Regions from separate parts of the Psychrobacter sp. NC44 genome, predicted to be linked through region 2. Evidence: riboswitches for the same ligand, from Rfam matches in the RefSeq annotation. Region 2 holds a riboswitch; the other holds the start of a gene.
What was found. Region 2 has a riboswitch for thiamine pyrophosphate ahead of thiC (phosphomethylpyrimidine synthase ThiC). Riboswitches for the same ligand answer to the same signal wherever they lie in the genome.
Positions count from the first base shown of each region.

Region 1: it holds a riboswitch for thiamine pyrophosphate, as region 2 does, so the genes downstream of both, tenA (thiaminase II) here and thiC (phosphomethylpyrimidine synthase ThiC) in region 2, are expected to answer to the same signal.

Region 1 covers NZ_CAJHBN010000001.1:268,595-285,235, reverse strand. The annotation lists gene JMX95_RS01115 (cytochrome c) at 48-1,517, opposite strand; gene JMX95_RS01110 (hypothetical protein) at 2,160-2,345, shown strand; gene JMX95_RS01105 (flavodoxin family protein) at 2,449-3,051, opposite strand; gene JMX95_RS01100 (polyphenol oxidase family protein) at 3,138-4,100, opposite strand; gene JMX95_RS01095 (RluA family pseudouridine synthase) at 4,207-5,445, opposite strand; gene JMX95_RS01090 (outer membrane protein assembly factor BamD) at 6,227-7,426, shown strand; gene JMX95_RS01085 (DNA primase) at 7,635-9,797, shown strand; gene rpoD (RNA polymerase sigma factor RpoD) at 10,330-12,246, shown strand; gene JMX95_RS01075 (ParD-like family protein) at 12,425-12,631, shown strand; gene map (type I methionyl aminopeptidase) at 12,624-13,397, shown strand; gene JMX95_RS01065 (bestrophin family protein) at 13,615-14,541, shown strand; TPP riboswitch at 14,914-15,033, shown strand; gene tenA (thiaminase II) at 15,172-15,819, shown strand; gene JMX95_RS01055 (class I SAM-dependent DNA methyltransferase) at 15,932-16,630, shown strand.
Region 2 covers NZ_CAJHBN010000007.1:111,199-127,839, reverse strand. The annotation lists gene ribBA (bifunctional 3,4-dihydroxy-2-butanone-4-phosphate synthase/GTP cyclohydrolase II) at 1-659, shown strand, start outside; gene JMX95_RS07320 (acyl-CoA thioesterase) at 753-1,241, opposite strand; gene JMX95_RS07315 (hypothetical protein) at 1,300-2,277, opposite strand; gene JMX95_RS07310 (uroporphyrinogen-III synthase) at 2,379-3,359, opposite strand; gene hemC (hydroxymethylbilane synthase) at 3,458-4,492, opposite strand; gene JMX95_RS07300 (LytR/AlgR family response regulator transcription factor) at 4,710-5,447, opposite strand; gene JMX95_RS07295 (sensor histidine kinase) at 5,751-6,902, opposite strand; gene argH (argininosuccinate lyase) at 7,028-8,401, shown strand; gene JMX95_RS07285 (oxidative damage protection protein) at 8,708-8,998, shown strand; gene phoU (phosphate signaling complex protein PhoU) at 9,086-9,892, opposite strand; gene pstB (phosphate ABC transporter ATP-binding protein PstB) at 10,012-10,938, opposite strand; gene pstA (phosphate ABC transporter permease PstA) at 11,036-11,941, opposite strand; gene pstC (phosphate ABC transporter permease subunit PstC) at 12,033-12,986, opposite strand; gene pstS (phosphate ABC transporter substrate-binding protein PstS) at 13,161-14,324, opposite strand; TPP riboswitch at 14,617-14,759, shown strand; gene thiC (phosphomethylpyrimidine synthase ThiC) at 15,008-16,641, shown strand, end outside.

The DNA of each region.
Region 1 (16,641 bases), on a different contig from region 2:
TCTTGTCCTATAATAAATATGTAAATCGTCTTTATAGAATCAATGAATTAAAGACGGCGCCTAGACCGCAAGATTGCTCGTATAATAAACACAATGATAATAATAGCCACGATGATGCCGATTACTGCCAGTAAGCCCGCATATTTGATTAAGAAGGGCTTGTCAGTACCTGTCGTTGCGATACGATCAACATCATTAGCACTCACCTCACTACTGTTGAGACCACCAAAATTCACACGCACATAATTGGTAATACCAGCGATTTGCTCGCTATTTAGCTCATCTGAGAACCCTGGCATGATAGGTGATGTGTTAGTCGCGCCTTCTACCCCATGAAGGATCATATTGACCAGCGCATCAGGTTTCTCACGGCGAATACTGCTGAGTCCAACGATAGGAGCGTAACGCGCATCAGGCTGACCATAACCGTCAACGCCGTGACAGCTACCACAGGCTGCCAAATATAGCGATTCTGGTGAATTGCTGCCATTACTCACCTGTGCTTTGGCTTGGGCTAAATAATCTTTTTGCGCCAGTAAATCATGAGTGATAGATTCGCTAATGGGTGTTGGTAAACGCGAGACATCAACGGCTGCGACCTTATCATCTGTTTGGATAGCAGGCACCGCTTTTAGATAAGAAGCAATGGCATTCAAATCTTCATTTTTTAAGTAGCGCGTACTATGTGCAACCGCCTCGCCCATAGGACCACCCGCATAGGCACGCTGGTCAAGCTCACCAGTACGCAGATAAGTGACGATATCTTGTTCACTCCAACTACCGATACCGCTCGACTCGTCAGACGTGATATTTGGTGCATGCCAATGACCAAGCTGAGCACCTGATAGATACATTTTTTTATTGAAACCCATAGTGCTATTACGCGGGGTATGGCAAGTGCCGCAGTGCTCTAAGTTATTGACAATATATTCACCACGTTGCTGCGTCTCGGTGAGACCATCACGGTTTTCAGTAGACGGGACATTGAGAAAATTCCAGCCAATCATTAAGCTGCGAATGTTAAAGGGAAATGGCAGGTCAGTTTTATATTTCGGTGCTTCATCGACAGCAGGTACGGTTTGCAGATAAGCAAACAACGCACTGATATCTTCTTCTTTCATGCCACTATAAGAAGGATATGGCATGGCAGGGTAAAGCATATGGCTTGGCGTACGACCTTTTTGCAACGCAGCCTTTAAATCCTTTTCGGTATAATCACCGATACCATAACGTTTAGACGGGGTAATATTGGTTGAGTAGATATCTCCCATCGGCGTTTCGATCGCTGTACCGCCAGTATAATCTTCGCCATGACATGCCATGCAATCGGCCGCACGGGCAATGTAAGCACCGCGATTGACAAGCTCGCTATTGGCTGGACTAATATTAGGTAAACTGGCATTAGGCAAGCTAGCATTGGCTAGGCTGGTATTGACGACGCTTGCGCCTTCAGCCATCGCAGCGCTGGAGGTCATACCAATGACGAGCATCGATAACATCACAGAAAGTGGCTTCATAATATCCTCATATAGCGGGCACCTAGGGTGTTGTAATTATTATTAGGATGAATGATTGAGATGAAACATTTTATATTGAGCAAGCCTTAATGAGTGACGACTTGTTATACTCAATTGATAGTCCATTAAGTGAGGTAGCAAATCATCCAGTAAAATAGCGTGACAAAAGTAATTTCATAAGCGTAGTTACTAAGCATGGTTACTAAATGATGTCTACTCACTCTACTAATGTAAGACTATTTCGCTACTATTACTTAATGAGTAACGTATTGATCTCAAATTTTTACAAAACGTAAAGAACCGCATTGTCATTATCAGTTTTTGATAACGTAATATATTTTTTTATATTGTAATAATAGGTAATTTAAATAATACCTTTAAAATCAGTAACTAAAGTTCTATTTTTTGGGTGCATATCTTTTATAAAAAACCTATCATTATAGATAATTGTCATATATGCGCTTCATTTTTTGTCATCATCGATTTTAGTTGTACATAATAGATACATAGACTTAAGTTAGCACTCGCTTTTTTTACCAGTCAGATTTTTATAATGCTACGAAACAAACTATTGCACCGCACCATATTTTGTTTATGATAGGCGCTATTTCCACATTGCCGATCGCCGCCTGAGACACCACTATGAAGTTACCAATCCTTGCTTATATACTTACATCAGCCCTGTTAATGACAGGCTGCCAATCATTTCAGTTTGTCGACAGCCCTATCCCTGTGAATACCACCCCTACCAATAGCATCTTGGTCAAAAATACGCCTGCCACCACTGTGCAAGTTCAAAATAATACCAGTACAAAAAATCAAAAATAGTGCCATCACACTCATAAAATAAGCAGAAAAAAGGCAGATATCGGTTTGATATCTGCCTTTAATGTTTAATAAATTACCTTGAATGATTCAATAGCCATTCATTTCAAGGGCGCGACGCTGGCTGATGCTTGATAATTGTCTTGGCCAAATGATCGCCGAACCAAATAGCCGTATCAATATCTCCCCGTCCTGGCGTTTCCTCAGGAGGACCATCAAGCGACTGGGTCATCAAGCCCAAAAAGCTAGATAAACGGTTTAAATCATGAGCCTCATGACCTGTCGGCATCAGCGGTAATCCAATCCAGTTCATGCCATGCTGCATCGCATACAAAGAAATCTGCTGTAATACCGCCAGCTTATCACCGCTCAGCCCACCAGAGTTGGCAAAAGCGGCTGCCCACTTGCCTTCCCATTTACGATGATACCAGCGCTTTGAGGTTTCATCCATAAAAGTCTTAAATTCAGCAGTGACACTACCCATATATACGGCACTACCGAAAACCAGCAAATCCGCCTGATCCAAATAATCCCAGTCAACCTTGTGGACATCAACGGCTTTGGCCTGTGCTGCTGGCAATTGCTGATGCGCCCCTTTAACGATCGCTTCAGCGACGCGCTTGGTATGACCGTAGTTGCTATGATAAATAACAGCAATAGATACAGTCGGTATGCTATCAGTAATGGACGATTTGGCAGGTGTATTCATACAAACTCTAATAATGGCTATAAATGGTTAAATAAAAACAATATAAACTCAACAGTTAATCGCACGCAACAGCAAATAGCGTAATCCTACGCAGCGACACGTACAATGACCAGCGCCATTCGACCTGTAGCAGGCTGCTGCAAATGCGTTTGACGCCGATAAGAATAATAGTGGTCATCAGTATAACTACAGCTGCTAGATAAGGTGTCATCTACTATAACGCCCGCCGCACTAAGCTGATCCGCTGCCAACTTTGGTAAGTTTAGCTTGATTTTCATTGCGTCAACTTTGTCACAGCTTGACAGCTTATCAATCGTATCCTGTACATGTTGAGTCTCGCTATCACCTTTAATAGTAGCCACAGAATCTATGACATATAACGAATCAAAATGTTCAATACTTGCTGTGTTCAATAACTTATTTTCTGTGCAACCTTTTAATAATTGATTGCGAACTTGAGCGCCAACTTCATAGCTGTCTTGACTGATACAAACACCAATCCAAGCTTTGATTTGTCCCGATTGCGTAAAGCATTGCACAGTCGCTTGAATAACCCCGCAAGCCAGACCTTGCCAACCCGCGTGAATCGCTGCTATTTGACCACTAGCTGGCTGATATAAGACTATCGGCACACAGTCAGCCGTCATTATCGCCAGCCCAAGCCCTTGTTGCCGACTGACCATCGCGTCAGCAGACATTGGCGTCATACCTAGCGCCGTGCCATCAATATCATGAATTTGCTTACCGTGAACTTGGTTAACCCAGTGTAAGCGTTTGATGGGTACGTGTTTGCATGTCGACGATAAGGGTGCAAGCTGCTCATTGATAGCAGATAATAAACGCATGCGATTGCTCAGTACTTTTGCAGCATCGTCATTGACATGCAAACCTAAATTTAGCTCACCGTAATTCGCTTGACGTTGCTTTCGTACCAACTGTTCTGTGGGCTGGTCTTGTGAGTCAACATCATCGCTTGAAAAGGCAGCCGTTTGAAAAACAGCCACATCATCAATCTGTGCGAGCAATGTCATAGGAAACTGATGAGTCATGGCTGATTTACCGTCTTAATGAGTCATTTTTATGTCGCGGATCGCTATTTACTACTAGGCTCTGTTTTTTACAAGCGACTTTACGCTCTCGCCTGCAAGGAGCGGTCTACTCGTCATCATAGCCATCACTTAGCACAGCCATTAACTGCTGCATATCTTCAGGCAGTGGTGTGGTGACTTCAATATCTTCACCTGTCGTTGGATGTACGAAACCCAGTGTGTAGGCATGCAAGGCTTGACGTGGAAAATTATTAATCGCTTGACGTTGTGCTTCTGTCAGTCCTGCCCGCAATTGACGACGACCACCATAGACACGATCACCCACTATCGGATAAGTAACATGACTTAAATGCACACGAATTTGGTGAGTGCGTCCCGTTTCAAGACCTACATCCAACAGGCAATAATTGCCATTAAGCGCGGTCACATTCAGTAAATGAGTCACAGCTTCGCGTCCTGCCGTCATTACCGTCATTTTAGTACGCTGGTTGCGGTGACGACCGATTGGGGCGTCAATACGGCGATGGCGCGATAGACTCGCTGCATCCCCCGCTACCACACATTGATAATGACGATATACCGACTTATCCTTTAGTTGCTCCATCAGCGCAAGCTGTGCTGGCTTGGTTTTACCAATCAACAATAGCCCTGAGGTATCTTTATCAATACGGTGCACCAGACCTGCACGCGGCAGATGGTGCTGCTGCGGATAATGATACAGCAGTGCATTGACCAAGGTGCCGGTTTGGTTGCCCGCACCAGGATGCACTACCATGCCAACAGGTTTATTAATGACCAATACGTCATCATCTTCATAGACCACATCGATGTCTATATTTTCTGGTTGATCTTCACTATGCTGCTCTAATGTGGTGGTTAACTGCAGCACATCACCCGCTCTGACACGAATTTTTGGTTTTTGCACGCCACCGTTATACAGCAGGCTGCCATCACTGATCCAACCTTGTAATTGAACACGTGAGAAATCGGTAAATATTTTTGAAGCCAATTTATCAATACGTAAACCAGCTTCGTCTTCTATAACCGTATGCGTCATATTAATAATCACTGGCACCACTTGACCGGCGGCTGACGCTTCATCATCGTCGATATCAACAATGTCGTCAGCATCTTCATCGCTGCTATCTATCATATCGTCGTCAAGCACATCACTATCTTTTAACATAGCTTCTTCTAAAACATGATCGCTATGGATTTGCTCATCAAGCATCGACTGATTATTGTCAGGTAATTCACTATTATTTAAAACGTCATTTGGCATCGGTGACTCTTGTGCTGATGAATCAGTCTGTCGTGATTGATTCGGTGGTAAATGGGTAGTCATAGCATTATTATTCATAGCAGATTTATATATGGCAAAGCGCCTGACATGGTTTTGAAAGGTAGCTTTTGAGAAAATTTCTAATAAAGTGTTAAGCGTAACGCTATAAAAAACAAAAGGCCATTCGCTATCAATCGCTTATCATAAAAGCGATCGTCGTCGAAAAAAGCGGAGGCAATACCGTGCTAGTGTATCACGCCAAGCGCCTAAGCCCTATAGAAGCTGTGTGTTATCTGTCATTTTTTGATTATACCGCAGCGAGCCTCAGCGTCGTACTTAACTCTCTAAAATATGACATTGCTGTAATTTACTGTATATTTGTCAGTGTCAGCGACATTCGATATCGCTCGTGACAGCAGCTCATGTTAAAATGCCAAACTGACATGCGCTAGTGTACAGCTCATTGCGAGCAGCAGCATATCGTATATGCGTTGCAGTAGACTAATAACTGTACGATACTGACTCAAATCCGATGAGCACGATTGGATTAAGTACAATATAGATGGCGAAAAAATAGACGAAGCAAACGTTATTCTATAAAGTATAGCCATATTTTGCTGTATGCTATGCCACTGTATGCTTATCGAATTTTTATTAAAAGCATTTGGTTTGATATAAACCCTATGCCATCAAGCGTTTTTTAATAACGATAACTGGTATGTCCGATGATTGACATAGTAGATGACAGACCACTATTGATGCCTACGCATCGTTTTTTATCATTAACCTAATATCTAGTATGATAGCGTCGCTGCTATTATACGTCTTGTGTCGGAGAAGAAGTATGCAAGCTGTTGGCAATACGTTTATCAAACTGTCCTCAATAACCCTACTTGCGCTAAGCGTAAACTTAGTGGGCTGTCAGACTTTCAAAAACCTGACTGGCGGTAAAGACGTCGATGCAGTAGAAACTGCCGAAAAATCAGAGCAGAACTATTATAACGACGCCATTACCCAGATTGATAAAGGCCGCTATACACAAGCCATCGAAGATTTGACCAATCTGCGCACTTTTTATCCTACTGGACAATACGCTGAGCAAGCATTACTCGACATGATGTACGCACAATATGCCAGTGGTAAGTATGAAATGGCAGCTGCCAGCGCTGAGCAATTCATTAACCTATATCCTTCTAATCCGCAAGTCAGCTACGCTTACTATGTGCGCGGCGTCGCCAATATGCAAGGCTCATCAGAAGGCCTGAAACTGTTTAAGCTCAATCAAGCTGAGCGTGATACCGCCTATTTACGTATTGCCTTCGCTAACTTTCAAGAGCTTATTAACAAGTACCCTAACAGCCCTTACGCGCCAGATGCCGCTCAGCGCATGACTTTCATTTACAATCAGTTTGCTGAAAGTGAGATGAGTGCAGCCAACTGGTATATCGAGCGCGAAGCTTATGTCGCTGCTGTTAACCGTGCCAAATGGGTGTTTCAATACTATCCACTTAGTGAATCCATCCCAGACGCAATCGCGGTCTTAGCTTATAGCTATGATAAATTGGGTATGTCTGATTTGGCAGCAGAATACAAAACTCTATTGCAGATTAATTATCCCAACATGTTAAGTGCCGATGGACGCGTTAAACTCGACACCAAACGTGAGCGTTCTTTCATCAACAAATTGACTTTTGGACAGTTAAGTCGTTTTAACAAAGATACTTCATCAGTTGCGACAGGCGACTATAACGGCGCGACCAAAACTCAGGTTATTCGTAACGCCAGTCAATTAAGACTGCCAAGCGATAATGCAGCAGCCAGTGCAGCGCAAGGTACTTCACCTGTGCGCGCTAATACTGGCATCAATGTCGGCTTAGGTCTGCCTGAAGCATCCGCTGAGCGCATTACTAGCCAATCGAGCACTGGCTCTACGGCAAGAGAAGCCAATGTCGATCCGCAAAACACCAATCCTGTACGCCGTACGACATTGCCTGTTCAAGGGATTGATATCCTGCCAGCAGATGTCGATATGAATGATGAATAAATGCGCTAAATTTGAGGCAACGTCTCTCTTTTAATTAAGAGAACGTCTCTTCTTTTTAGTACATCAACGCACATCATGAAAAAAATAAGGTCAACAACAGAGTTGGCCTTATTTTTTCTGTTTCTGTTTCATTATCTATGCCCAATATTGTTTGTGCCCAATATTGCCTATGCTTAAGATAATACACCTATGGTAAACTGTTTTTTGCATGAGTATTCCAAATCACATTCTCGACCAATTAAATAGCCAAGCTGACTTAATCAGTATCATTGGGCGTCATACGACGCTTAAACGTGCTGGTAGTGAGTTTAAAGGCTGCTGTCCATTTCATGGCGAAAAGTCGCCCTCTTTTTATGTCAATCCACAAAAAAACATCTATCACTGCTTTGGCTGTAGCGTCGGCGGTAATGCCATCAGTTTTTTACGCGATTATGAAAATTTAACGTTCATTGAAGCGGTCAATGAGCTATCAAAGCAGACGGGCATCGAAGTCCCAAAAGAAGAGCAACAAAACGTCAGCTACCAGCGCCGTGCACCAAAACCGATTGCACCACCGTCAATACCTAGTCCGACTATCGACGCTAAAAGTCCTGCTCAAACAATTGATGCGCCTTCTATTAACGCTACTTCGGCTATTCAGCAACAAAACCAGTACGGCGATACCGATCAACCCGTTTATCACGATAGTAGCAACGGCTACGATGAGTATCCACCGCTAGATGCTTACGACTCAGCGTCTTATCCAGAAGATTCTTATGGCACAGACTACCAAGATGATAATAGCTATCCACCAGCATGGTTGACAGGTGGCGATACTGACGCTGCGGCATTGTACGATGATCATAGCGTTTCCGATAAAGACGGTAATCTGTATGAGCTGTTAGAGCAAATCCAGCAGTTTTATCAGCACAATCTCACCCTTCATCCACATGCCAAACATTACTTTTTATCACGCGGTATCACTGAAGATATCTTTGAAACGTTTGGTTTGGGCTATGCGCCATTTGGTTGGCAGCATCTTGAGCATCAGTTTCCGCAGGATATTGAAGGGCTCAAAGCGTTAGGCTTAGTGCGCCAGTCCGAGTCTGGACGTGATTATGATCTACTCCGTGATCGGGTCATTTTCCCGATTCGAGACAATCAAGGACGCACCATTGGCTTCGGTGGACGGGCGCTCGATGATGAAGTAAAACCTAAATATATCAACTCCTCTGACTCGCCCGTTTTTCATAAACAGCATGTGCTGTATGGCTATTACGAATCACGCCAACAACGTGCCGACAGCTGGCTGGTGGTCGAAGGCTATATGGATGTGATCGCCCTTTACCAAGCGGGTATCTATGGCGCTATTGCTTCCATGGGTACGGCGATAAATGAAAGTCAAATATCACGATTACTGACGCTGAACCCAACCCTAACGTTGAGCTTTGATGGCGATAGCGCTGGGCAAAAAGCCGCTTGGCGCACCCTTGAAGTTGCGCTACCCGTGCTTGCCGATGACAAAGAGTTGCGGTTTTTGACCCTACCCAACAATCATGATCCTGATACGTTTATTAAAAGTCAGGGTGGCGATGCCATGCGTGAGCAAATCGCGAATGCCATGCCATTGTCACAGTATATTTTTGCCTATTTAAGCGAGCGTTACGATTTAACCTTAGCAGAAGGCAAAGCCAAGCTCATGTCGCAAGTACGTGCCTTGACCACTGCATTACCTAAAGGCAGTAGCTTTCGCTATTTGCTGAACAATGACGTCTATCAGAAGCTGGGTGGTAAACGTAGCCAAAATATCGAAGCCAAAGATGCGCTGCTAGATTTTGATGGTGACATGACCATCAGTCAGCAATTGCAGCTTTGTTTTTTGTTTCAGCCACGTGCCTTAATTGAAGACCCTATCGAAGCCATTTGGCAGCAGGCAGGTATTAATGATTTACAGCTGCCAGCACACATCAAGCAAAAAGCCGCGCCTGACATCTTGCGTCCGCTGGCTTGGGAAGATTTGCAAGATATCGCCTTGCTGGATATCGTTAGCACCATCAAACGCTGCCTGAATCATTTACCCAAAGATGCCAACGCCGCCGCACACTTTATATTGTCTAATGTCAAACCAATCACCCAAGAGACACTTAGCCGTAGCTGGGGCGGATTTTATAAGACATTAATTGGCAGAAATATTTTGAGCTTGGATGAGTTGATCGAAAACTTGGTGATGCAGTTGCTCAAGTTACATCTGCAAAAAAAGATGCAAGAGCTCATCAAAAATCCTGATCATATCAAGCTGGCGATTGTCCGTAAGCAGTCGCAGTTATTAAATGACTGGTTACGCGCGCAGCAAGCTGAGCAGTCAGCGCAGATGGTTACCGTCAAATCTTAACGTTTGCCATTATTTTTGCTAAAAAATCTCTAACCCTTTAAAAGTATAGCGGCTGCCCCCACTACTAATGATTATGCCCAATAGCATGTATTACCATTTAATCATTTGGCTGATATAAAATAATCAGCAAAAAACGGTCGGTAGATATCACTACCTCGTGCTTGATTACGCTGGTGTGTGTTAAACTGTGTCGCTAACTATTTATAGCCCGATTTAATAGATGGCGATAAATCCGCCTCATTAAGCACAAATTTTAGATATTATTTTGAAGTATCCGTTTTTAGGTACCGTTATCTTTATATATTATTTTTTAGATAATGTTATCTTGAAGAGTTTTTAGCGCGACCAATTTCTAGCAGTTTTTTAGCATTGTAATTGTAGTATTTTGAGCCTTTATTCATATCAACTCATTTTTGATATTATTGACAACCTCTACGCCATATTTTGATGAATCGATTGATTACATCAACGCACTGAACGAGCGATAGCGCGTCACAATATAAAAATGTCCGATGCAAGTAAGCGAGTATTTATGAACGATAAGTCAGTTTCTAAGTCCACATCTCAACTGGCCACCTTAATCCAAATGGGTAAAGAGCAAGGCTATCTCACCTATGCTGAGGTGAATGACCAACTGCCCGACTCTATTACCGAAAGCGATCAGATCGAAGATATTGTGCAAATGCTGACCGACGTTGGTATCAAAATCTTTGAATCTGCGCCTGATGCCGATGACATCTTGATGAACGACGATTCAAGCGATGATGACATGGCAGCGGATGAGGCAGCGGCGGTATTGGCCTCTGTTGAGACTGAGCCGGGTCGCACCACTGACCCTGTACGTATGTATATGCGTGAAATGGGTACGGTTGATCTATTAACCCGTGAAGGTGAGATTGCTATTGCCAAGCGTATCGAAGAAGGCATTCGTGACGTACAGCATGCGATGTCTTACTGGCCGGGCACCGTACAGTTCGTCCTTGATGAGTATCAAAAAGTACAAGATGGCGAAAAAAAGCTTTCTGACGTCATTACTGGCTTTTTAGATCCTGAGACCGAAGCAGACAAAATCGCTGCCCAAGAAGCGAAAGAGGCAGCAAAAGAAGAACGTGAACGCATAAAAGAAGAAAAAGAAAATCCACCTGTGATCAAAGCAAAAGCCAAAGCAGCGGCGCTTGATGATGAGGACGAGGATGAAGACGACGTTGAAGAGGAAGCTGAAGAAGAAACCAGCGGTATCGATCCTGAAGAAGTACGTCTGCGTCTAGAAGAAATCGAACACTTATTTATTAAAGCCAAGCAAGCCTTGCTAGATTATGGCCGTGGTAGCACAGAAGCAGATACTGCTTATGCCCTACTTGCCGAACGCTTTATGATGCTTAAGCTAAACAATCGCTTGTCAGACCAAGTCATGGCCATCATGCATGATGTCTATGATGATGTACGTAAGCAAGAGCGTCAGATTATGCGTTTGGTCATTCGCCGTGGTCGTATGCCACGTGAAGAGTTCCGTAAGACTTTCCCTAGCAACGAAACCAACGTTGATTGGCTGATTGAGCGCATCAAAGGTAAGCCTGCATTTGCTGGTACGCTAGAAAAAGTCACTGATGATGTTATTTTATTGCAACGTCGCATTCGTGACTACGAGCAACAGCTCGACATGAAAATCCACGACATGAAAGACGTGGCGCGCCGTATGGCAGTCGGTGAAGCAAAAGCTCGCCGCGCCAAAAAAGAAATGGTCGAAGCTAACCTGCGTTTGGTTATTTCTATCGCGAAGAAATATACCAACCGTGGTCTACAGTTCTTAGATCTAATCCAAGAAGGTAACATCGGTCTAATGAAAGCAGTCGATAAATTTGAATATCGCCGTGGTTATAAGTTCTCGACCTATGCGACATGGTGGATTCGTCAGGCAATTACCCGCTCTATCGCTGACCAAGCGCGTACCATCCGTATTCCTGTACACATGATCGAGACCATTAACAAAATAAATCGTGTTTCTCGTCAGTTGCTACAAGAAATGGGACGCGAGCCAACGCCTGAGGAGTTAGGTGAACGCTTAGAGATGGACGAAGTTAAAGTCCGTAAAGTACTGAAAATCGCCAAAGAGCCTATCTCTATGGAGACACCCATCGGTGATGATGAAGACTCGCATCTAGGTGATTTCATCGAAGATGGTACGATCTCAAGCCCTGTTGATGATGCGACCGCAGCTGGTCTGCGTGAAGCGACTCGTGATGTATTGGGCAATCTGACTGAGCGTGAAGCACGCGTACTAAAAATGCGCTTTGGTATCGACATGCCAACCGACCATACCTTGGAAGAAGTGGGTAAGCAGTTTGATGTAACACGTGAGCGTATTCGTCAGATTGAGGCAAAAGCACTGCGTAAATTGCGTCATCCGTCACGCTCTGAGCATCTGCGTTCTTTCTTAGAGAATGATTAATCATAAAGCAAACTAAGCACCAATAAAAAAGCCGAGTTTATCTCGGCTTTTTTGGGTCATCGATTTGATGGCTCGAATGCTATAACTACATGTCTTCATCGAGGAATACAAGAACGAGCTTGCAATGGAACTATACAATATGTATGATTCGTATACATTTCATATACTAGGTAAAACAATGGGTATTGTTAAAATTGATGATGCGCTACACGAAGAGCTTCGTAAAGCCAGTGCGGTAATGGTACGTTCGATTAACGCGCAGGCAGAGTATTGGATAAAGATAGGTATGTTGGCCGAGGCCAATCCTCACGCATCTTATACCGATATCATCAGCGAGCAGTTAAAACGAGCAGATGTTAATATAGGAAATCTTATCGATGGCTAAAATCGCGCTAAAAACTACTGAAGAGTTGGCCATCATGCGTGAGTCTGGACGCTTATTGGCATCGGTTTTTGCTTACTTAGATACGCACATGGTCGCTGGCATCTCCACAATGACTGTCAATGATTTGGCTGAGCGCTATATTGTGGATGTTTTACAATCACGACCTGCCAGCAAAGGTCAATACGGCTACCAATACGTGCTCAATACTTCTGTCAATCAAGTAGTTTGTCATGGTGTACCCTCAAGCAACCAAGTCCTAAAATCAGGCGATATCATCAATGTGGACATTACTTTAGAAAAAGGCGGTTTTATTGCCGACTCTAGCAAAATGTATATGATTGGCGATGTGATGCCCTTAACAAAATGCCTCGTCGATAACACTTATGAGGCCATGTGGGCAGGTATCCGTGTTGTCAAACCGGGTGCAACGCTCGGTGATGTTGGGCATGCCATTCAAAGCCATGCCGAACAGCACGGTTACTCTGTCGTTAGAGAATACTGCGGGCATGGTATCGGTCGCGAAATGCACGAACAGCCTGAAGTTTTACATTATGGTCGCGCAGGTGCAGGCTTGGTTCTAAAACAAGGTATGACCTTTACTATTGAGCCAATGATTAATCAAGGCAAAGCCAAAGTAAAAATGAAAAAAGACGGCTGGACGGTGGTGACTGCAGACAAAAAGCTTTCTGCCCAATGGGAGCATACCATCGCGGTGACTGCCGATGGTTATGAAGTGCTGACGCTGCGTGAAGAAGAGACCCGTTAGAGCGTGCTTACAGTTTTCCTTGCTGCTGCGTAATACAAGAGTGATTCAAGTATTTAAGTATTTAAGTATTTAAGTATTTAAGTATTTAAGTATTTAAGTATCATCTTATTATTGCCATATTGGTAACTACTGATATCATAGGTCGCGATGATTTGAGTATACGCTGATTGATACCCTTGCCATCGCTTTTTTATACATGCCATCGATAGGAAACACCATGATTGTCCGGCAAACCCCAAACGCTCTCAAGATACTTTTTACCCTGCACGGCTCTGTCATTCCAAAAATTTATCCGCAAATTTTGCTGATCGCGCTTCTCAGCACACTTATAACAATTATTCAGCACTGGCTTCCTGACTCTTTTCCTTATTATGGTATGGCTCCTTTTACCTTGCTAGGAATCGCGTTGTCGCTATTTCTTGGATTTCGCAACAATGCCAGTTATCAACGCTGGTGGGAAGCTCGAGGGCTTTGGGGTCAGTTGGTATATGATGCGCGTAGCTTAACCCGTCAAGTGCTTTCTTTTATAGATACTGATACCGAGAATGGGCACGAGACTGGGCGAACGATGGTTTACCTGACCATTGCTTTTGCGCATGCTGTGCGCCATCGCCTGCGCGGCTCGTCACCTTGGCATGATGTCGAGCCTTTTGTCGCATCGAAACACCATGATAGTATGCGCCAAGCGCGCAACCTACCTGATTACATCATGCGCCTCATGGGTAAGCAGCTCGGCGACATTCGGCGTCAAGGACTGGTGTCAGAGCAAGTCATACAGAACATGGACGAGCGCCTGACGTCTATGACCATTGTATTGGCGGCCTGCGAGCGCATTCATAATACACCGCTGCCGTTTGCTTATATGCTGCTGGTCCATCGCACGACCTATCTGTATTGCATCATGTTGCCTTTTGGCTTGGTGGCCTCGCTCGGTTGGGTGACCCCACTGATTTGTGCCGTGATCGCTTATACCTTTTTTGGTTTGGATGCCCTCAGTGAAGAGCTAGAAGAGCCTTTCGGCTTAGCCGCCAACAAACTACCCCTGACTGCATTGTCGCGTACTATCGAGATTAATCTGCGAGAAGCACTAGAAGAGGCAGATATTCCGCCTGAGATCACTCCTATCAATGGCTATTTGCCATAGCCTCTTAGCTGAATGATTATAAAGCATAAATTAATCAATGCTAAATGAGACAGTGTCCCATAAACATGTTGCCTTAATTTATAAGATATTTTTTAATATCCTACCGTCGGGTAGCTAAATAATATAGGCAATCGTAGAGCGTTTATGAATAAAAAATACATTTGAAAATAGTGATTTCTTTCACCATTCTCGTGGTACTTGATCAGCTTAATAAAAGGTAAAAACTTGCCTATTTACGCTTGTAAGACAACCTTTATTCATGGTTTTTTGCGCATCACTTGCTAATGATAACTGAATTCGTCTACCATAGAGCCGATTGCTTAAGTACGAGCAGTTTAAACTTATATAAACTTTATATTTATTTCTGAAAAATAAACCTTGTCGGGGTGCTTTGATTTTTGATGCTTTAACTACAATTCAAAATCATGGCTGAGAGTTACCCGCGAACCTGATGCAGTTAGCACTGACGTAGGAAACAAGCGTGACATTTTATAGCACACCTCTTAAGCATACATTGCTAAGCAAGCCTTGCCAGTTTATTCATATAATCTGGTAAGGTTTTTTTGTGCCTGCTCACTGATCACCTCCTACTCTTTGCTTACTCGCATTTTATAACAGTAAGTGAACACTATGAACTACCAAACATTACGCCACCATTGCCCCACATGGGATGACTACATTCAGCATGATTTTGTCAAACAGCTAACAGCAGGTACGCTCGCCCCTGACAGCTTTCGTCACTATCTTGTGCAAGACTATTTATATCTTATTCACTATACCCGTGTGATGGCGTTGAGCGTGTATAGGAGTGATACGCTGGCACAAATGCGAGTCGGTCAAGCAGGCATCAATGCCATGCTAGATATGGAAATTGGCATGTATCTCGATTTATGTCATGAGTGGGACATCCCACTTAAAGAAGTAGAAAGCGCTTCTGAATCTGCCGTGACTATTGCCTATAGCCGCTACCTATTGGACGCTGCCATGTCAGGCTCATTAGCTGAGCTTTATGCGGCAATTGCTCCTTGTTTGATGGGCTATGGCGAAATTGGCAAACGCATTAAAGAACAAGGTTTTGTCGCGGACAATCCTTACCAGCCATGGATTGATGTCTTTGCCAGTGACGAATTTCAAGCGATTACCGCGCAGAATGAAGCGCAGATTAATACGCTACTAGCACAGGCTAACCCCGCTCAGGCAGACAAATTCCAACAGTTATTTAATACTGCTTCACGTATGGAAGTGAATTTTTGGCAACAAGCGCTTGATCTGTCCTAGCCCTATGCAAAGTGCTAGCTTTATGGCAAATACTTTTATATACCATATTTATTATAAATAAAATTTAACTTAACCCTAAACATAATAATGGACACACTCAAGGAGAAACATCATGGCAGCATTTGATGAACATGCAAGCGCGTATGACAGCTGGTTTTTTGACAACCAAAACTTACTGACCAGTGAGCTAAAGCTGGTCGCGCATTTCTTAGATAAGGATAGTGAGATATTGTCTATCGGCTGCGGTAGTGGACTGTTTGAGTCACTATTGGCGCAGGATTATGATATCCATATCAGGCACGGCATTGAGCCTTCTAAAGACATGGCTGAAATCGCTAAAAAGCGCGGCTTACAAGTGGATATTAGTCCTGCCGAGACTTGCGATATTGAGCCAAATAAGTTTGATATCATCATGTTTAACGGCAGTGTCAGCTACATCAACGATTTGGATATCTGTATTAAAAAGGCATTTGATGCCTTAAAAACCGGCGGCAAATTGATTGTTATCGATGTGCCAAAAGAAAGCGGTTTTGCCAGCTTATATAATTTGGCCAGCTCATTAAATACTTGGGAGCATCCGCTACTTGCGCATATCTCTCCTGCTGATCCCTATCCTATTGAGCTGGTTAAATCAGCAAATTGGCGCACCTCTGATGAAAAAATCGCGCTGATGCAAGCCAATGGTTTCGTCGATTTTGAGTATGCGCAGACCTTACTGACCCATCCTATGTATGCCAATGACAAGGTGCAAGAAGTCATCGAAGGCTATGACCGTGGGGATTATGTCGCTGTTTGTGCTTATAAAAAATGAGCTGATATGTG
Region 2 (16,641 bases):
GCCTAGCAGGGCTTGAGCCCGCAGCAGTAATTGTCGAAATCATCAATGCTGATGGTACGATGGCGCGCCGTGATGACCTTGAGATATTTGCCGAAGAGCATGGCATCAAGATGGGTACAATTGCTGACCTCATCAACTACCGCATCGCGAACGAGCAAACGGTAGAAGAAATTGAGTCGCGTCCTTTTGAAACGGAATACGGCACCTTTACGCTACATCGCTTCCGCGAATTTGGCGCTGATGAAACGCATTTGGCTTTGGTAAAAGGCGATGTGAGCGAAGGCGTCAGCACCGTCCGTGTCCATGGTTTTCACCCACTACGCGACTTGTTTGCTGCCAAAAATGATATGACGGGTCGTAGTGGCTGGAGCGTGCGCTCAGCACTGGAGGAAATCAGTAATTCAGATCGCGGCGTATTAGTTTGGATTGGTAGCAACCAGCCAATAGATTTAGGAGAGGCGTTAGACAAAGCTGCAGACAATGAATCGCAATCGACCATTACTCAGCAGCCGTATCGCAGCATTGGTGTTGGTGCACAGATTTTGCGTCATTTAGGCGTTCGTGATATGCGTTTATTATCATCACCCATGAAGTTTTACGCATTATCAGGCTTTGACTTGAACGTCATCGATTTCGTACATGCGCCAAAGCAAGATTAATGTTTGACTGTTTGATTCGATATCAGCCACATAGCAAAAGGCACGCTAACATAACGTTAGCCTGCCTTTTTTTCATTTATTTAATATTCAGTGCTAAAGCTTAGGTATATGACCAACTTTTGCTTCTAATGCCAATAGCCGAGCGCGCTCTTCCTCTGTCCAAGCTAACTTACGCTTTCCCTCACTATCGAGACGTACCACAACTGCCTCAGCTGTCGCGACGATGGCTGCTTGCGCGGTACTATAGTAGCTGTATTCCATCACGATACTCGTATTGCCCAAGCGCTGACAGCGCACTCCTAATAGCAAAGTATCAGGATAAGTCACTGGGCGTAAATACTGGCAACTTGATTGTGCCAATACCGTCACCATACTGCCATCAAACATACCTAGCGCCTGCAAATAGCCAATTCGTGCTGATTCAGCGTAACGGTAATAAATCACGTTATTTAAATGGTTAAACGCATCCATCTCGCCCCAGTGAATGGGCTGATGATGAATAATGGGATAATGAGACAATTCGTCAGGATGATTATCTGCAATATTGGAGGCTGCATGTGCTGCTTGATTCAAACTGTCCATAACGTCATTTCTCTTATTTTTGTATTCATAAATCTATCAATCAACATCCACTGAACCACTAACGCTGAGATTTATCCAAAATCTGAGTGGTCAACAATGGCGTTGGTTTCGGTGCATTGGCAATCAATTTATCTAACCAATCTATAACTTCTCCGATATTTGTCGGAGCGGATCTGGTTGGTAGATTCTTATCGGTAGAGGTTTGTTTTTTGCCTGCGGACGCAGTATTAGAGGCATTTTCAGTATTAGTCATGGCTGCCTTTGGCGCTGACTCTTGAGGAATAGCAGACTTCGGCACCAAGGTTTGTAGTTGGTTTCGTGCTTGACGCAGATAACCAATCAGCTGCTCTTGTTCGCGCATATTACTGGCTTGACTGGCCAGATTTAAGGTCATAATCACTTCGTGAATGGTCAGTTGTTTGCGCGAGAGGCTCATATTATTATCAGCGCTATTGCGCGGTGTCGCCTCGCTACTCACACGCTCATAGCTGTGCAAAAACTCTTGAATATTTTGGATGGCGAGGTTTTGTAGCTGCCAAGGACTGGGCTGAGTGCTGCTTGCCTGCAAACGTTCGATGTCTTTCATCAAGCTTTGTTTGATCACAACCGTTAGCGCTGGAGCAATCTCATTGCTACTTTGCGAAAGCTGCCAATGCAGACCACGCAACAAATCAATCGCTGCACTGTCGTTATTGTCTGCCAATAATCTATCAGCGGCTTGTATCTGAATACGCAATAAATCTAACTGGTTTTGCGCTTGGCTACTGGCGGCAGATCGAGGCTCTGGCAGCGTCTGCTGACTCATCGCAAATAGACGGTCATCCATCTCATTCAGACGGCTGACGACTTGCTCGTTGCTTTGCAAACGCTCATTAACACTATGCTGGAAACGCTGCTGGCTGATGTAGAGCCACAATAGGGCGGCGATAAGCAACAAGATAACCAGCCACTGCAGGCGCAACAAAAACACATTTGCTTGTCGGCGCTGCTGAGTAGCAGAAGGTTCCTGAGATAACGATTCAGAATTGATTGACATAAGGCAGCACCGTTATTTTGGCTAAAACAGGTTTAAAGCAAATAAATAAAAAGTGAAACATAATAGATAAGGACAGATTATCGGTTGGTACATTTATACATTTAACAGGCTTTAGCATGGATAGCAGCAAGAATGGTTTCTGGCGCCAAATCTTCTACACGCCAATAGCTTAACTGCTGCTCAGCGACCATATTGGCTAAACGCTCACCCAGCACCACATAAGCAAAGTCTGACAATTTATAGGGCAAAATAGCGGGGGTTTCTCTGGCTGTTTCTTTCTTTAATGCCTTTTCTGCCACAGCCCGAACAATGCTTTCCCAATGCTCAAAGGCTGTACCGCTACTGACCACAACGATTGGCTTTGGCTGACTAGCTGATGTATTTTGCATACCATTGCGAGCTAAAAACCCTTGTAGCCACTGCTCATATTGAGTCATTGCATCGACTGGCATTATGCGCTCATACCAAGCAATGCTATCAATATGCACACCGCGTGCCAGCAACGTATCGACCAATAATCGCCTACCACCCAATCCGCGCCACACGAGCAACTTGTCACCTGCTTGCAAACGTTCAATCTCAGGCATCGCTAGCATACCTTCGTTATTGGCAATATGAGGCTGAAGCACTTGGTAATTCGATGCCTCTATTTTGGCATTATTTAATACTGACGCGGTCGCTTCACCCACGGCAATCAAGTAGCTCGGCGCTTGCAGAGCATTAATTGCTATATCTTTTCGCTCATTATTATCATGGTCATGGTCATGGTTTTGAGCTTGATGTTCAAGCGCTTGCCAAACAGCCAGTCCTGAAGCGGCTGCCGTTGGGCTAACGATCACAAGCGCTTTATAATCGCCTGCTAGCCACTGCCGCATCAGCGTCATGTCTTGCTCAGTCGTTGGGCGCGATTGTAACGTCAACATCGGTATCTCTACCACCGTCAGCCCTGCTACTTGTAGATGATCCGTCAATGCAGCGGCACGTTCTACTGGGCGAGTATTGATGACTACTTGCGTGAGTGATGACTCATTATTTGATTGACTGTTAGCAATAAGCTGGGCGTGATTTAATGTTGATGACATAGACGTACCATGACAAAAGACTGATAGAATTGGCTTAACGATAGCCCTAGCATCAATAATACTGGGGCTATGACTAAGATAATCAAAATACTGGTATGTTATTCAGGATGATAAATCGCGGATAAGATATCACCCGCGCCATCGGCAAGCAGTATATTGGCAACATCAATACCAAGCTGATTAGCCTGTACTTCTTGCTCGGCTTGTGTGCCGATCAACGTGACGCGCTTCTCTGCTTTTAGCAGCTCGCTGCCATCCGCTTGACCGACGCGGCCACGTAGCCATAACACATTGCCGTTGTCGTTATTGCCATTATCACCGTTATCGTCATTGTTGCTGCTCGTTTCATCCGCCATTTGTAAAACGGCATAAGCAGCAATGGGCACTTGGCAGCCACCCTCTAAGTGACGGTTTAGCGCGCGCTCAGCAATGAGGCGGATACGAGCTTTATCATCATTCAGTGGTGCCAGTAATTTTAACACCTCATCATCACCTTCACGGCATTCGATTGCTAAGGCGCCCTGACCAACCGCAGGCAGGCAGGCATTGATATCAAGCTCGCCGCGTATGCGCTCATCCAGCTCGATACGCTGCAAACCACTGGTTGCTAAAATAATCGCATCATACTCGCCAGCATCTAGCTTGCCCAAACGTGTACCAACGTTACCGCGTAGGGTTTTGATTTGTAGGTCTGGGCGATAGGCTTTAAGCTGACACTGACGACGCAAACTTGACGTGCCAACAACTGCCCCTTGCGGCAATTCATCAAGACTATTATAGGTGTTAGACACAAAAGCATCAGTCGGTGAGGCGCGTTTGCAATAGACGCCCAGCATCAAGCCTTCTGGAAGCTGCATCGGTACGTCCTTTAATGAATGTACCGCGATGTCCGCTTGTTTGTCATATAGTGCTTGCTCAAGCTCTTTGACAAACAAACCTTTACCGCCAATTTTAGCCAAAGGTGTGTCCAAAATCTTGTCACCCTTAGTGACAATTTTTAGCAAGTTAATCGTCAATTCAGGATACAAATCTAGTAGACGAGCACGGATATGCTCAGCTTGCCATAGTGCTAAAGGGCTCTGACGCGTGGCGATATTCAAGGTAGTCAAAGCAGTTTGCTGCGGATTGCTCATAAAGGGCCTCAATAAATTCGATACTATTCACGTCAGTACTATGCAGGTCAGTATTAAGCAATACTGCAAATTTTCCACAAAAAATGGGCGATATAAACCATATATAGTCAATGCTGACGCAAAAAAATACCCCTATTTAAGCATAAATAAGGGTTTGATGATATGGGATGATTATTTCACGGTTATTTTGCTGTTATTTCACAATGGAAACAGCAGTTTACATGCTTTGAATCTTGTCACGTAATGCAGGTAAGTGACGACGGCTAACCGCAAGTGTCTCATCAATGCCTTTAAAGCGTATTTGATATTGTCCTGCATCCAACGTTTCTAAAAAGTCCAAAAAGCTAAGGTTGATGATGGCATTACGGTGTACTCGAAACAGCCGATCCTCAAATTCTTGCTCAAGCTCTTTTAGCGTCTCATCAATCAGGACAATGCCATCTTTGTGACGGACTTTGACGTACTTTTGATCGGCGGTAAAATAATAGATATCTTTGAGTTTAATGAGCTCAACGCCTCGGTGAGTACGAGCAGCGATATGCTCACGTACTGGCCGCGCTGTTGGGTCTTCGAGTTTACGAATCTCATTTAACTGCGCCGCGTTCAAATTTTTCGCTTTATCTAGTGCTTCTAGTAACTCGTCTTTATTGGCAGGCTTTAATAAATAACCAATCGCATTGGCTTTTAGCGCAGCAATGGCATAATGATCATAAGCGGTGACAAATATAATGGCTGGCGGATGCTCAAGTTTGGCAAGCTCTTGCGCACAGCGCACCCCATCCATCTCAGGCATACGAATATCTAATAATATGATGTCTGGCTGCTGAGTTTTTACAGCGATAATGGCTTCTGCACCCGTGGTTGCTTGAGCAACGACTTGATGACCTGACTCCTGTACAATTCTAACCAAACGCTCACGTGCTAGTGGCTCATCATCACAAACTACGATACGCATGCAAACTCCAATCCTAGGATAAACTTAGTATTTTTTTCAATGGCCTTACCAACATATTAGCACTCATTACCAATCACTTAGCATAAAAACCTTTAATTATTTCATAAAACAATAACTGGCTATATTGACGTTGAGAGCCTTGTGCATTGAGTTTTATTTCAATGCATTTATCGATAATAATTTTGATGGGGAATCATGGCTAAATATAAAGTAAAACAACCCATTAGCTATAAAGATGGTGCAATAACTATGCCATACCTATTTCTTGAGAAATAAAATACAAAATTAAGCCAAAAAAAACGGTCATAAACTAACATCTTGCAGCGGATAGTCGATGACAGTAATAATTCGACTACTGGTAACGCTACTTTTAATATCCGCACTTTGACCGAAATAAGCCCGTAAACGTTCCGCTTGAATATAAAAGTTCATGTGCTGACGTAAATCATGGTTAATAATCATGGTTTTTTTCGGCAGCGCGACACCAATCGTAATCGCAACCCGATGCTGTTGCCAAGTGACTCTAATATTGATATAAATGGTTTCAGTGGTCATCTCAACCACATTCAGCAGCATTTTTTCTAGCACGCTCTGTAAGGTCAAGGCGGTAATCACCATGTCATACATGACATCTTCGTCAGGTAATTGCCAACTCACTTCAAGCTTATCCGCTAAGCGGCTAGACTCAATCGCTAGATAGTGCTCACAAAGAGCAATTTCTTCTTCAAAGCTAATCTCTCGTGCCCCATTAAAACTGGCACGGAATAAGGCAGAAACATGCTGTAATAAAGCAGAAGCTCTTGCTGGATTGGACTCTATCAGTGACACAAGGGTATTGATGGTATTAAAGAAGAAATGCGGAGCGATTCGTGCTTTGATCACATCATTTTGTGCACTCAATTTCTGCTCAAACGATTGTTTGAGCGCATTCGTCTCACGATAACGGCGTAAAAAATACAGTAAGAACACCAAGGTAAAGCCACCACCAATCACCGCATCAAATAATATATTTAGGATAAAAGTTTGACGATCATATTCAAACCAACCAATATTAATCATCACCAGCATGACTAAAATCATGGATATGGTAGATGCCACCATGAGTAAGGCAAGCACATACATGCTGGCTTTAGGTATGCTCATGCCCTTAAAAATGGGGCGCAAATAATCAATGAGGTATAAGAAAGGAATAATACTCAAGGTGTTTTGCAGGACTCTGCTAAACAGCTGAATCAAAAAATCTGACCACGTGGCAATATCATAGCGATTCGTCACCGTGACAAATAGCGACCAAAAAAAGATATAAATGAACCACTGCCAAGGCTTCATGACTTCCATGAGCTTAGGAATAAAAAACTCTAAGCGCTCCGCTAGTAAGGCAACCTCATCCTTTGCTATACTTGAGCTCTTATTCTGCTGACTTGTCTTGTACCGATATGAACGCCAATTCTTCAAAACCTAGTAGTCCCGAATCAAATGTAAACCCATCTGTCTCTGATTCTAGCACAGATGCTCCGATAACAAATAACGCTGCACAAAACAACCCTGTAAGCAGTCCTTCAAACAGCCAAGGCCAGCAGATGTGGGGCGGACGCTTCAGTGAAGCGACGGACAGCTTTGTCGCTGCCTTCACCGCCTCTGTTGGCTTTGACCAACGCTTTGCGCGTCACGATATTCAAGGCTCAATCGCCCACGCGACCATGCTTAAAGAATGTGACATTTTGACCGCTGACGAAGTAGCCACCATTATTGATGGTCTGCATCAGGTACTGCGCGAGATTGAGGCTGGCGAGTTTAACTGGTCAATCGCGCTAGAAGACGTGCACATGAATGTTGAGTCGCGCTTGACTGACATCATCGGCGCTGTTGGTAAAAAACTGCATACGGGTCGTAGCCGTAACGATCAGGTTGCCACCGATATTCGTCTTTGGCTACGCGAAGAGACTGATAATATCATTGCCTTATTAGTACGCTTACAAAGTGGTTTGCTTGATTTGGCTGAGCAGCATACTGACACTATTATGCCCGGCTTTACGCATTTACAAACGGCGCAGCCAGTGAGCTTTGGTCATCACGTCATGGCGTGGTTTGAGATGTTATATCGCGATACCGAACGTCTGGTCGATGCGCGCCGCCGTATCAATCAGATGCCGCTTGGTAGCGCTGCCCTTGCTGGCACGACATTCCCAATCGATCGTACCATTACTGCTGAGCTGTTAGGTTTCGAAGGTATTTGCCAAAACTCGCTTGATGCCGTCTCAGATCGTGACTTTGCGATTGAATTTACCTCAGCCGCTTCTATCTTGATGATGCATATGTCACGGATGAGCGAAGAGATTATCCTATGGATGTCAGCGCAGTTTAACTTTGTGCAAATCCCTGATCGCTTTTGTACCGGCTCATCCATCATGCCGCAAAAGAAAAATCCTGATGTGCCAGAGTTGGTGCGCGGTAAAGCAGCGCGTGTCTTTGGGCAATTAATGACACTATTAAGTCTAATGAAGAGTCAGCCACTGGCTTATAATAAAGACAACCAAGAAGACAAAGAGCCGCTGTTTGATTGCGTCGATACGCTTACCGGCTGTTTATTGGCTTTTGCTGATATGTTACCGAATATCACTCCAAATAAAGAAAACATGCGCGCTGCCACAATGAAAGGCTATGCAACAGCGACGGATTTGGCCGATTATTTGGTACGTCGTGGTGTGGCTTTCCGTGATGCTCATGAAGTGGTCGGTAACGCTGTCGCCTTAGGTATCAAAGAAGGTGTTGATTTGAGTGACTTATCACTGGCGCAGCTACAGCAATTTAGCGATGCTATCGGTGATGATGTATTTGACTATCTAACGTTAGAAGGCTCACTAGCAGCCCGTGACCACTTAGGTGGTACAGCGCCAAATCAAGTTAAGCAAGCCGTTGCTCGCGGTCGCAGTCGTTTAGAAGTGTTTGCGTAAAAGCGCATTGTTGACCTGACAGCTTCTACTATCAAAAACACCCGCCCCTGCTGCGGGTGTTTTTGATACCATGATGAGGTAAAGTAAATTCAGCTAATAATATTTAAGTCACTTATGCTGAATAGGTGCTAACTAATACCATTCACAGAAATTAGAGTAGCAAGGAAAACGAATGAAAGTACTACGCCTTGTAGACTAAGCGAGTTTGACACAGCTAATCTTACTTTTTGGGTTTGGTATAACTATTCTCATGAGTGATTCAATAACATATTTTTATAATAACTAAACCCTAATAAGGAGTGCCTTATGACTGAGACTTTTAATCCGCAAGCCAATACGGTATTTTGCCGTAAGTATCAGCAAGAATTGCCAAAAATGCCGCACCCGCCTTTTCCTAATAAAAAAGGTCAGGAGCTACAAGAAACGGTATCTGACAAAGCGTGGAAAGAATGGCTTGAACAGCAAACGATGCTGATTAATGAAAACCATCTAAGCATGTTAGATCCTGCTGCCAAAAAATTCCTCACCGAACAACGTGATAAATTTTTAGATAATGAAGATTATGAGCGTGCACAAGGTTGGACGCCGGAGAGCTAATTGTTTTTATTATTGCCACAATATAAAAAACGCGCTATTTAATATAGCGCGTTTTTTTGGATGTAAAACTTACGATGAACTATTTTTTCAGCCCTCATCACCGTTTGAGTCTACAAAATCCGTGGCTGACTTGACGGCAGGTTTAGTGGCAGACAGGGTGCTGACTTGGCGCGCCGCCATACGGTCATTGGCTTCTTGCACGGCTTTTTCGACCAGCGCATAGTCGGAATGACGCACATCTTGCCCACTAATATAGTTAATCACCAGTTCTGCAATATTTTGTGCATGATCGCCTACTCGCTCAAGCGCGCGCAATACCCACATAATATTGATGACTTTTGAAACGTGCCGTGAATCTTCCATAATATAGGTCATTAAAGCACGGATGGCGGACTGATACTCATCATTGACCATGCTATCGTTACGCATGACCTCAAACGCTTGCTCAGCATTCGATTGGCTAAATGCCTCTAGCGCATTGTGCAGCATCAAACGAACCTGATTGCTGAGGTGTTGCACCTCCGCATAACCGTATGACAGTTTACCTTGTGCCGCAATTTTTTTGGCCATCTGAGCAATTTTGACGGCTTCATCACCGATGCGTTCTAGATCAACCACGCCTTTACTGATGGACATGACCAAGCGTAAATCGCTGGCGGCGGGCTGGCGTTTGGCGACTAGTAGCAAGATATGCTCATCCAACTCGACCTCCATTCGATTGATATCAAAGTCCATATCAATCACCTCTTGCGCCAGTGTCTCATTTTTATCGATAAGCGCATGGATCGCTTTCGCCACTTGGTTGGCCGCGCTATCACCCATGTATAGAAATAGACGGATAGCTTCATCAAGGTCTTGGTCAAAACTTTTGGAGATATGCTTATCGCTTTGCATAAGAGGTATTCCCTAAAATCCATATTTTGGTAGCGCGGTGTGGCTGTTGAGTCGAACAGATTGGCTCACGATATCTTATTGAACGTATCGAGCACGTCGTCCTTGCTCAGACCGCGATGTTAGCCATAACGACCCGTAATATAATCTTCCGTCGCGGTTTGGGCAGGCTTGGTAAATATCTGGTCGGTCTCGCCCATCTCAATCATATCGCCTAAGTACATATAGACGGTATAGTCAGACACGCGCGCGGCCTGTTGCATGTTATGCGTAACGATGGCAATGGTGTAATCCTGTTTTAAGTCTTCAATCAAATCTTCGATAGCACCTGTCGAAATAGGATCTAACGCTGATGTCGGCTCATCAAGCAATAACACTTCAGGCTTGGTCGCGACGCTACGTGCGATACACAAGCGTTGCTGCTGACCACCGGATAACGAAAGCCCTGACGCTTTCAATTTGTCTTTCACTTCTGGCCATAGTGCGGATTTTTTCAGCGCCCATTCCACCCGATTATCCAGCTCAGCTTTGCTTAATTTTTCATAAAGACGTACCCCAAAGGCGACATTGTCATAAATGGACATCGGGAATGGGGTAGGTTTCTGAAAGACCATACCGACTTGGGCGCGTAGCAAATTGACATCGACGTCTTTGCCCAAGATATTGTTGCCATCAAGATTAATATTGCCTTCTGCCCGCATCCCTGGATATAAGTCATACATCCGATTAAAGGTACGCAACAGCGTCGATTTTCCGCAACCTGAAGGACCAATGAAAGCAGTGACTTTTTTATCAGGAATATCGATATTGATGTTTTTTAGCGCCTGAAAGTCACCATAATAAAAATTCAGATCCCGAATTTGCATTTTTGCTGCGGGCATGTTTTTGGGAATATCATGAAGCGTCTGTTTGGTTAAGCTGGCAATATCTGGCTGCTCCATTTGTGCTGCCGTCGACATCGGTCTGTTTAATAAACTGTCTGTTGTTGGATTAAATTTATCTGCCGCATTGAATTTATCGACAGGCTTTTTTGTACGGATTTTGCTCATGACGTCATTCATAATATGTTCCAACCCAGCTCAATGAATATAAATGGAAGTAAATTCTCGAAGTAATCTAGGACAAGCCTTAATTTACCATCAGTCTTTATTTAGCCTGACCTCTACTACCGATGAACCTTGCCAAAATGTTTAATACCAAGACAGAGGTCGTGATCAGCAACGCTGCCGCCCACGCTAAGGTATGCCAGTTATCATAAGGACTCATCGCAAACTGATAGATGGTATTGGGTAAGTTGGCAATAGGCTGACCCATATCGGTACTGAAATATTGGTTGTTAAGCGCCGTAAATAGCAATGGTGCTGTCTCACCGGTGATGCGAGCAAAAGCCAATAACACCCCAGTGGTCAGTCCTGCTCTAGCCGCCTTAATCGTTACTTGAGTCACCATTTTCCACTTGGGTGTGCCAAGTGCGTAAGCCGCTTCACGAATGCTATTAGGAACCAAATTGAGCATATTCTCAGTGGTACGCACGACCACAGGAATAACGATTAATGCCAATGCCAACGCGCCTGCCCAACCAGAGAAACTTTGACCTTTTACCATCAATGCATAAATAAAGAGACCAATCACAATTGAGGGCGCAGATAACAAAATATCATTTAAAAATCGCGTCACCTTGCCAAGCATACTGCCTTGAGCGAACTCGGATAAATAAATACCCGTCATGAGGCCAATAGGTGCACCGATGAACAAACCTGAAAACGCGAGCATTATTGAACCGACAATGGCGTTACGCAGCCCGCCCGCACTCATCGGTGGCGGTGTGTCAGCAGTAAAAATAGGCAGCTGCACAATACCTTGAAAGCCTTCAACAAAGAGCGTCAACAAAATCCAAAACAACCAAAACAGTCCAAAAACCATCGCCGACATGGCAAAGCCTAGACCTAACTTGTTGGTCAAACGGCGCTTGTTATAAAGGCTTTGATTGTAGCGGCTAGCGCTGTTTGGCTGAGTCGGTAGTGGTGCATTGATCGCATTGTTAGCAGCCATACTATTTATTTCCCATATCTTTTATCAATATCCATCAATGTTTATTGATGTCCAATCAATCCGTAAAAGACCTATCGAGATTGTCAAACGCCTACCGATTGCCTGCCTTGTGATCCATGCGCATGAGCATGAGTTTTGCTAGAGATAGCACAATGAAGGTGATGACAAATAAGATTAAGCCTAAATGTAATAAAGACGCCAAATGTAGCTCACTCGACGCTTCGGCAAACTCGTTTGCTAAAGCTGAGGTAATCGTGACACCAGAGGTAAATAAACTCGGACTGATGTTAAAGGCATTACCAATCAAGAAAGTCACTGCCATCGTCTCACCCAATGCCCGGCCCAGTCCTAAGATCACGCCGCCCACGACACCGGCTTTGGTATACGGCAGGATAATCTTGAACATGACTTCCCAAGTCGTCGCACCCATGCCATAGGCCGACTCTTTGAGCAGGTCTGGCACGACCGAAAAAACATCTCGCATGGTGGCGGCGATAAATGGAATAATCATAATGGCGAGTACAAGGGATGCCGTAAACATACCCAGTCCCATTGGTGCACCCGTAAATAGCTTACCGATGATAGGCAATGGCCCTATATGCTCGATAAACCATGGCTGAATGTGATCACCGAAGAAAGGCGCAAAGACAAACAAACCCCACATACCATAAATGATAGAAGGGATACCCGCTAATAACTCAATGGCAATACCAAGTGGTTTTTTGAGGAAGGTTGGGCACATTTCAGTCAAAAATATCGCAATACCAAAACTGACTGGCACGGCAATGAGAATAGCTATAAATGACGTTACTAGCGTGCCATAAATAGGGGCAAGAGCACCGTATTCATTGGCGACCGTATCCCAATTATTACTGGTATAAAATCCAAGACCAAATGTTTGAATGCTCGGCCACGCTCCGATGATCAAGGAGACTAAAATGCCGCCCAACGATAAGAGTACCAGTATGGCAAAAGCCTTAGTAGCATTCACAAACAATAAGTCATAGCGCTTTTGTTTAGCCAGTTGGGACCTTAAATCATTCATAAGTGTCTCAGCATTAAATAGAATCAAGTCAAAATAGTAGAAGCATTCATTCGGTTTTATCACAACAAACTTGTCATCAAATTTGCTGTGATAAAACCTCTCAAATCACTACCGGAGAATAGTTATTCGAGAGGATAATTAGAAAATTATTGACTCATGATTAGCATGGATAGGTTACTGAGCAGGCTTATAAACAGGCTGTCCATCACTGCCTTTTACCTCATTCCATTTTTCCTTGAATAAGGCAACGGCCGTATCAGAGAATGGTACGTAATCGAGTGCCATGGCATCATCGTCGCCTTGGGTATAAGCCCAATCAAAGAAGTTCAACACGCCAGCCACTTGCTGAGGATTCTCTGGTTGCTTATGTACCAAGATAAAGGTCGCAGCAGCGATCGGCCATGCTTGCTCAGTCTCAGAGTTGGTGATGACTTTATAAAAGCCTGCTTGTTTTGACCAGTCGATATCACCTGCCGCAGCAAATGTCTCAGCAGATGGCTGAACGACGTTGCCAGCAGCGTTTTTCAATGCAGTATGTGACATGTTGTTTTGCTTAGCGTAAGCATATTCCACATAACCGATAGAGTTTTTCATACGATTTACATAGCTTGATACGCCTTCGTTACCTTTACCGCCAGCACCAGTCGCAGACGTTGGCCATTTGACTGTTTTATCAACACCAACTGTGTCTTTCCAGTCTGGCGAGACTTTGGCTAGATAATCCGTAAAGTTAAACGTTGTGCCAGAACCATCTGAGCGGAATACCGTCGTAATAGCGGCATCAGGCAAAGTCAAATCTGGGTTCATGGCTTTGATAGCAGGGTCATTCCAGTTGCTAATCTTACCCAAATAGATGTCTGCCAACATTGCACCGTCTAATTTCAACGCGCCCGGCTCAATACCATCGATGTTGACGATTGGCACGACGCCACCGATAACCGTCGGAAACTGAATCAAGCCTGCTGCGTCTAGCTCTTCAGGCGTCATCGGCGCGTCAGATGCCCCAAAATCGACTGTTTTTGATTCGATTTGTTTGATACCACCAGAAGAGCCAATCGACTGGTAATTGACTTGACCACCGGTAGCAGCGTTATAGTCGTAAGACCATTTAGCATAGATAGGCTGCGGGAATGATGCACCTGCACCCGTGATGTTCATTGCGATATTTTCAGCAGATTTAAAACCTGCTGCAGAAGCAGATGTTGTCTGAGTGGTTGCTTCAGTGGTGGTGACAGCGCTACTGCTATCCGCAGCTGGCTCTGTCGTTTCAGTCGATTTATTACATGCCGTAAGCACTAATGTACAACTAACGGCCACTGCTAATAACGAATAACGCATGTAGGACTCCTAAAGTTTAACAACGATACAAAAAAGCATTGTTTGTGACATGCGTGCTATCTTGCCAAATCTTTATGACAGTTTAATGACAACCTCCAGAATCTTTCATTCGCTTTACATAATATTTAGATAAGCTATCTACAGCTCAGTAATATCAAGTGATTTCAATCACTGGTACCCTAGAGTCGTTCTCATAAAAACATCGAACCTCAAACTCAAAGCCTGATATTTTCATCTAAATATCATTAGCCCTCATTGCAGAACTTTGTTAGTATTGAGGTGATTTACAACACTGACAGACTCGGGGTGCGGTGTATTATCGACTTACTTTTAAGCTTTCTTTATTAAAGTAGTCGCCTTTATACATTCGCTGAGAGATCACCCGCCGAACCTGATGCGGTTAGTACCGACGCAGGGAAGTCTTAAGCACTTTGTTATTTATGGCAAAGGACGTGCAGAAATGCCTTTTTTATCCTTATTACTCCCTTAATATGCGTGATGTACTATTAAGTAGTGAAGACTGATATAAAGCTGCGTCCAACGTTTGATGAGCATCATCCGCGGCTATGTTTTTTGGTCGTAGGCTGATGCTCATGAGCTGAATTTGTCTGGATCACAGATGCTACCCCCGCAGCTACTGGCGGTGTTGCTTTTGTTCAAAAACCAACACGCTAGGACAGCATATGACAACTTTATTAGCCACTTCTCCTTCTCAAAAACCTTCTAAGACAGACGCGTTAAAGACCCCTGCTCACCGCAGTACCAATGATGCGCGCTTTGAAGAAGACGCGCGCGACTTACATCGTATTTTACCTGCTTCTCGTAAAGTTTATATCGAAGGCTCTAGATCCGATATTCAAGTACCCATGCGTGAAATCACCCTTGATCCTACCCCTGTGCAAGGCGTTTCTGAGAACGAATGGGAACAGAACCCACCCTTTTATGTGTATGACACCTCTGGCGTTTATACCGATCCCAACGTTGAGATTGATTTGACGAAAGGCTTACCAAAGCTGCGTGAAGGTTGGATTGCTGAGCGCGGTGATACCGAGCAATTAAGCGGACTGTCTAGCTCTTACGGAATGGCACGCGCCCGCGATATCAGCACTGCCAATCTACGATTTGCTCATATCGACAAACCTCGCCGCGCCAAAGATGTCGATGGCAAAGCTGGCAACGTCACGCAGATGTACTATGCACGCCGCGGCATCATCACCCCAGAAATGGAATATATCGCCATTCGCGAAACGCAAAAGCAGCATGAGCTGACCGATATGCGTCAGCACGATGGTGAGAACTTTGGCGCCAATACGCCCACTGTTATTACCCCTGAGTTTGTGCGGAGTGAAGTGGCTGCAGGTCGCGCCATTATCCCAAATAACATCAATCACCCTGAATCTGAACCGATGATTATCGGGCGTAATTTTTTGGTGAAAATTAATGCCAATATTGGTAACTCAGCGCTAGGTTCTTCTATTGATGAAGAGGTCTCAAAAATGACGTGGGCCACGCGTTGGGGCGCGGATAATATTATGGATTTATCCACGGGTAATCACATTCATGAAACCCGAGAATGGTTAATCCGTAACTCTCCAGTGCCTATTGGTACAGTACCCATTTATCAAGCGCTAGAAAAAGTCGATGGCGTGGCAGAAGATTTAACGTGGGAGATATTCCGCGATACGCTCATTGAGCAAGCAGAGCAAGGTGTTGATTACTTCACCATTCACGCAGGTGTGCTATTAGAGTACGTGCCACTGACTGCAGGACGCCTAACGGGCATCGTCTCGCGTGGCGGATCTATCATGGCGCAGTGGTGCATGTTTCATAATAAAGAGAGTTTTTTATACACTCATTTTGAAGATATCTGCGAGATTATGAAGCAGTATGATGTCGCATTTAGCTTAGGCGATGGCTTGCGTCCGGGCTGCTTGCAAGACGCCAATGACGAAGCACAATTTGGTGAGCTGCGTACCCTTGGTGAGTTGACCCAAGTGGCGTGGAAGCATGATGTACAGGTGATGATAGAAGGTCCGGGACACGTGGCAATGAACCGTATTAAAGAGAATATGGACTTGCAATTAGAAGTTTGTGCCGACGCACCTTTTTATACCTTAGGGCCACTAACCACTGATATTGCACCTGGTTATGACCATATTACCAGTGCGATTGGTGCGGCAATGATCGGCTGGTTTGGCACCGCAATGCTGTGCTATGTGACGCCAAAAGAGCATTTAGGTCTGCCTAATAAAAAAGATGTTAAAGACGGTATCATCACCTATAAAATCGCAGCCCACGCGGCTGATTTGGCTAAAGG